DNA from 2 places in the Holdemania filiformis genome. Region 2 is predicted to be linked to the other one. Evidence: predicted binding sites of a transcription regulator. Region 2 holds the regulator's gene; the other holds the start of a gene.
What was found. Region 2 encodes Rex, which represses fermentation and respiration genes when NADH is low (regulators of the CRP and FNR family bind a similar motif). Its sites were predicted from a motif close to GTGAANNNNTTCAC; they were not measured.
Positions count from the first base shown of each region.

Region 1: a site for Rex is predicted at 1,486-1,499, ahead of adhE (bifunctional acetaldehyde-CoA/alcohol dehydrogenase). Genes of this name have one in related genera too.

Region 1 covers NZ_QRUP01000019.1:56,466-59,719, reverse strand. Annotated here, with positions in the region: gene adhE (bifunctional acetaldehyde-CoA/alcohol dehydrogenase) at 1-1,467, opposite strand, end outside; gene DWY25_RS13685 (peptidoglycan-binding domain-containing protein) at 1,703-3,254, shown strand, end outside.
Region 2 covers NZ_QRUP01000001.1:407,347-410,600, reverse strand. Annotated here, with positions in the region: gene rimI (ribosomal protein S18-alanine N-acetyltransferase) at 1-231, shown strand, start outside; gene tsaD (tRNA (adenosine(37)-N6)-threonylcarbamoyltransferase complex transferase subunit TsaD) at 228-1,250, shown strand; gene DWY25_RS02055 (redox-sensing transcriptional repressor Rex) at 1,305-1,925, shown strand; gene asnS (asparagine--tRNA ligase) at 2,187-3,254, shown strand, end outside.

The DNA of each region.
Region 1 (3,254 bases), on a different contig from region 2:
GATGAAGACCCGCTCAACATCCCGCATGCTGTGGAGATATTCGATAGAATCTCGTTCAAAATAAATTTTAGACGGCACTTTAAACCACTGCATATTGTTTCTCCTCTTTCCGATCTTCTTGATGTTCAGCAGGTTGACGGCGCTGACGTTATCCGATACGGAGTTGTGGCCGTAGGAGCCGCAGCCCAGGGTCAGGGACGGAATAAAGGAGTTGTAGACGTTGCCGATGCCGCCGAAGGTGCTTGGTGAATTCCAGATGATCCGGCAGGCTTTGATCCGTTCGCCGAAACGCTTCGCTAAATCGGCGTTGGCGGTGTGAATGGCGGCGCTGTGGCCGATGCCGTTGAACATGACCATCGCTTCCGCTTTATCGAACCCATCGTCGACCGATTCCGCTTTCAGCATGGCCAGCACCGGCGATAATTTTTCGCGGGTCAGCGGTTCGTTCGGTCCGACTTCCTTACATTCCACGATGATGATGCTGGTGCGCGGATTGACGGTGAAGCCGGCCCGCTCGGCGATCCAGGCCGCGGACTTACCAACGATATCCGGATTCAGCTTGGCCGCACCGACGTTTTTGGTGAAGGCCTTGACGCCGAACATGTACTGTTCCAGCATTTCCTTTTCTTTCTTATTTGCGTAGTGGACATTGTAATTCTTGAACTGATCCTTGACGTCGTCGTAGATTTCCTTATCGACGATGACGGCCTGTTCCGAAGCGCAGATCATGCCGTTGTCGAACGCCTTGGACAAGGCGATGTCGTTGACCGCCTGTTTGATATCGGCGGTCGTTTCAATGTACGCCGGAACGTTGCCCGCGCCGACGCCCAGGGCCGGCTTGCCGCAGCTGTACGCCGCTTTGACCATCGCGTTGCCGCCGGTAGCCAGGATCGTTGCGACACCCGGATGATTCATCAGCGCCGAGGTTGCTTCCATACTTGGATGTTCGATCCACTGAATGCAGTTTTTCGGGGCGCCCGCTTTGACCGCGGCTTCATAGACGACCTTGGCGGCCGCGACGGAGCACTGCTGAGCGTTCGGATGGAAACCGAAGATGATCGGGTTTCTCGTCTTCAGGCAGATTAAACTCTTGAAAATCGCGGTGGATGTCGGATTGGTGACCGGAGTGACGCCGGCGACGACGCCGACCGGTTCGGCGACGTAGGTTAATCCCTGAACCTCGTCCTCCTTAATGACACCGACCGATTTCAGGTGCCGCATGTGGTTGACAACATATTCGCAGGCGAACAGATTCTTGGTGGCCTTGTCTTCAAAGACGCCGCGCTTGGTTTCCTCAATCGCCAGTTTGGCTAATTCGCCGTGTTTATCCAGGGCTGCGACCGAACATTTGGCGACGATGTAGTCGACCTGGTCCTGATCCAGCTTTAAAAAGTCATCCAGGGCCTGCAAGCCGTTTTCAACTAATTGATTGACTTCCGCCTGAGCCGGGCTAAGTGTTTCTTCCATCAGAATATCCTCCTTGTTGTGAATAGTTTCACTTGTCTTTACGGGTGTGATTATAGCATGTCGAAAAAGACGTTGCAATAGGCTTATGACAACTTTTTCACAAGTAAACGGTTACATTCATAAAAAGTTTTTTCGGTACCGCTTACATCAAAAAACTTCGGAAATCGACAGAATACTGAACCCTGCCCAACTGAAAAATGCGGTATCGCATATCGTAGCAGTGGAGGTGACAGCGATGCAATATGGTACTTTAATCGTAGAAGTAACCGTGGCTCAGCAAGCGCTGCCGATCGAAGGCGCGGCGATCATCGTGACCAACGACGATCAGACGGTGGATCTGCGGTTGAGCAGCGGAGCGAACGGCAAGAGTCCGGTAATCCGAATCGAGGCGCCCGACCGGGAGCTGAGCTTGAATCCCGACAATCAGACAAAGCCGTACGCGCAGGTGCATGTAACGGTGTCCAAAGCCGGATTTGCGGACCGGACATTCCGCAATGTTCAGATTTTCGCGCAGGAGGAAGCGCTGCTGCAGGTAGACCTGCTCAATGCCGACGAGGAACTGGCGCCGCAGTTTGAGGAATTCATCGAAATTCCCGAACATGCCCTGACCCGCTCCATGGCTCGTTCCTGCGGCTGTTCGCGCGGCGGCTGCTGCGGTTTTAACGAGAGCGTCGGCGCAGGCGACGCCGAGGAATCGATCGCGCCGTACATTCTGGATTATCCGATTATTCCCAAATATGTGACCGTGCATCTGGGCCGGCCGACTGCCAGCGCCCAAAATGTGACGGTGACCTTCAAGGACTACATTAAGAATGTAGCGTCCAGCGAAATTTATCCGACCTGGCCGGAACAGAGTCTGCGTGCGAATATTTACTGTCAGATCTCGCTGTGCTTGAATCGTGTTTATACTGAATGGTACCGCAGCCGCGGTTATTCGTTCGATATCACCAACAGCACGGCGTTCGATCAGTATTTCGTATACGGCCGGGATATTTTCACCAGCATCAGCAAGGTCGTCGACGATATTTTCAACGAATATATCCGCAAGGTGAACACGGTGAATCCATATTACGCGGAATATTGCGACGGCCGGCAGGTATGGTGCAAAGGCTTAAAGCAATGGGGCACTGTCGATCAGGCAAACAAGGGCCTCAACGCTTTTGAAATTCTGCAATATTATTATGGAAATGATATTGAATTGATCGATACCAATCGAATCGAGGGGGTCAGCGGTTCCTTCCCGGGACTGAATCTGCAGCGCGGCGTGCGCAGCGACAGCGTGGCGATCATCCAGAATCAGCTGAACCGGATTGCCGTAAACTATCCGAATATTCCGCCAACCTATCCGATCGACGGTATTTTCGGAGAAGGTACGGAGAACGCGGTCAAGGCGTTCCAGCGGCAGTTTTCCTTAACCGCGGACGGCATTGTCGGTAAAGGAACCTGGTATAAGATTTCCTATATTTACGTCGCGGTGAAAAAGCTGGCCGAGCTCAGCTCCGAAGGCGTCGAGGACCGGCTGCCGGGCGTCTATCCGGGCCGCGCGCTGCGTCAGGGCGACCGCAACGTCTATGTGCAGGAAATCCAGTTTTACCTGCAGAAGATCGCGTTGTTTACCTCGCGTGTGCCGACGGTGAAAATCGACAGCAGCTTCGGCGCTTCGACCCGCAATGCGGTTGTGGCCTTCCAGAAGCTAGCCGGTCTGACGGCCGATGGGATCGTAGGGCGGCAGACCTGGGATATCCTGGTGCGGGCCTATCGGGAAACCCAGTCGATCGTTCCGCCGA
Region 2 (3,254 bases):
CTTCCTTATCGCCGTCAACATTGGGCCTCACGGCTGATGGATCACTTGATCAATTGCGCGGCAGAGAAGGGTTGCGAAATGATTTCGCTGGAAGTTCGCGTAAGCAATGCTCCAGCTTTAACGTGTTATAAAAAATATGGTTTTGAAATCATCAATATCCGGAAAAGCTATTACCAGGATAACCATGAAGACGCGTATTTGATGATGAAGCCAATAGGAGGGAATTTATGAAACGAAATTTAATCCTGGCCATTGAGTCCAGCTGTGATGAAACGGCCGCCGCGGTGGTAGAGGACGGCTGCAAGATCTGTTCCAATATCGTTTCTTCACAGATTAACGTCCATAAAAAATACGGCGGCGTCGTTCCGGAGGTCGCTTCACGGATCCACGTTGAAAATATTTCTGTGGTCATCGAAGAAGCGCTGGCGCAGGCCGAGGTGACGATGGACGATATTTTAGCGATCGCGGTAACGCAGGGCCCCGGCCTTGTGGGTTCGCTGCATGTCGGCGTCCAGGCCGCGAAAACCCTGGCCTGGTATTACGATAAACCGCTGATCCCGCTGCATCACATCATCGGACATATTTACGCCAACCGCTTCGTCGACGAACTGCGCTTCCCGATGATTGCGCTGGTGGTGTCCGGCGGTCATACCGAGCTGGTTTGGATGAAAGATGAGTGGTCGTTTGAGATTCTCGGCACAACGCAGGACGATGCGATCGGCGAGGCGTATGACAAGGTTTCCCGAGTGATGGGAACCGGGTATCCGGGTGGTCCGGTCATTGATAAAATGGCAAAACAGGGACATCCGCATTACACCTTGCCGAAGCCGAAGACCGAGAAGCCGCTTGATTTTTCCTTCAGCGGTTTGAAATCGGCGGTCCTGCAGCTGATCGACCGGGAAAATAAAAAGGGCGAGGAACTGAACAAGGAAGATCTTTCCTACGCTTTCCAGGAAGCGGCGCTTGACACGCTGCTGAAAAAGACGATGCAGGCAGTTAAAGAATTTAAACCGAAGCAGGTCGTATTGGCAGGCGGCGTCGCGGCGAATTCCCGCCTGCGTGAGAAAATCTCGGAGATGATTCAGGAAACGCCGGAGGTTCATCTGACGATTCCGCCGTTATGGTGCTGTACGGACAATGCCGCGATGATCGGCGCCGCCGGCTGGACAGCGTATACGCACGGTTTAAACGGCTCATTGGACATCGCCGCGAACCCGTCGATGGAAATTGAAACAAGTTCAATTCATTAAATCATTCACAATTTAAAACAAGTGTGCTAGAATAATGCAGAAGGGGTTGATAGTATGCCAACAAAGTCAGTCCCTAAGGCTACACTGCAGCGTTATCCAATCTATCTGAAAGCTTTACGCAAACTCAAAAATTCCGGCGTAACCCGGATCATGTCCAAGGAGCTTTCGGAATATGTGGCCATTGAGTCCACGACGATCCGCCGGGATTTCTCATTCCTGGGATCGCTGGGGAAGCAAGGTTATGGCTATGACGTTGACCGCCTGATTGAAATATTCAACGAACAGTTGGGCATGGGATTCGACGAGAAGATTATTCTTGTCGGAGCAGGCAACCTTGGGAAAGCTTTAATGAATTACAATCGCTGGAACCATGTTGTCGGCGAGATTGTATGTGCCTTTGACATCCGTCCGGAGTCTGTCGGGAAAACGCCGATTCCGGTTTACCACGTTGATGAAATGAAGGATAAGATTCCGGAAGGCTGCCGGATTGCGATCCTGTGCGTTTCATCGAATGTTCAGGACGCGGCCGATCGTCTGATCGAATGCGGCATTACCGGGATTGTTGATTTCTCGCACGAGCATTTCCAGGTTCCTAAGGGAGTTCTGGTCAAGCCGATCGACGTCGTTTCAACGATCCAGGAATTGGTTTTTGAAACCAACAACATGAAAAAGTAGAAGGCAGCGAAAAGAGAACGATCCCATTACTGAAGCACAGCGAGCCGGGCAGGGTGAAAGCCGGAGTTCAGTCAGGGAATGCGGAACACTCTGGGAGCCGGATCGGAGAACTGAAAGTAGACGATCCCGTCGGCGGCGTTAACGCACCCTGAGGCCTGGTGATTTTGCGATCATTCGGGCGAATGAGGATGGCACCACGTTGTTCAACGTTCCTTAATCAGGAACGTTTTTTTATTTATAAATAGACAAAAGGAGAAAAGTATGCTTACATTCATGACCGTCAGAGAACTCTACGAAATGGCTTGTTCCGGCAGCACCATGGAAACCGATCAGATCGAGTATGCCCAGCTGCAGGGATGGGTCAGAACCAACCGCAACAACGGTTCGATCGGGTTTATCGAGCTGAACGATGGAACGTATTTCCGCAACGCTCAGCTTGTTTACTCTTCCGATCTGGCCAATTTTCAGGATGTATCCAAATATCTGACAGGCACGGCGCTGACTGTTACGGGGAAAGTCGTACTGACCCCGCAGGCGAAGCAGCCATTTGAGCTGCAGGTCACAGAAGTGATTTTGGAAGGCGCCTGCGACAACACCTACCCGTTGCAGAAAAAACGGCATTCGTTTGAGTATCTGCGCGAGATCGGACATCTGCGTCCGCGCAGCAACACGTTCAACGCGGTTTTCCGCGTCCGCTCCGTCCTGGCGATGGCGATTCACGAGTTTTTCCAGGATCAGGGCTTTGTCTACGTTAACGCCCCGATCATTACCGGCAACGACGCAGAAGGCGCAGGCGAGGTCTTTACCGTCACTACCCGCGATGACGGCAACTATGAAGAGGACTTCTTCGGCAAGAAGGCAAACCTCACGGTTTCTGGTCAGCTGCAGGCGGAAGCGTTTGCGATGGCTTTCCGCGACGTTTACACCTTTGGTCCCACCTTCCGTGCGGAAAACTCCAACACAACAACCCATGCTTCTGAATTCTGGATGGTAGAACCGGAAATTGCGTTCGCGGATCTGGAAGATGATATGGATCTGATTGAAGATATGATCAAATACTGCATTCAGTACGTGTTGGATAACTGCCCGGAGGAAATGAAATTCTTCAACCAGTTTATCGACAACACGTTACTGGAACGCCTGAACCATGTACTGAACAGTGAATTCGTGCGGATGCCGTACACGGAGGCGATCGATCATCTGTTGAAGGCCAAGAAAAAGTTTGAAAACCCGGTTTCCTGGGGCGTCGATCTCAATACGGAACATGAGCGTTATCTGTGCGAAGAAGTCGTAAAGGGACCGGTCTTCCTGATCGATTATCCGAAGGAT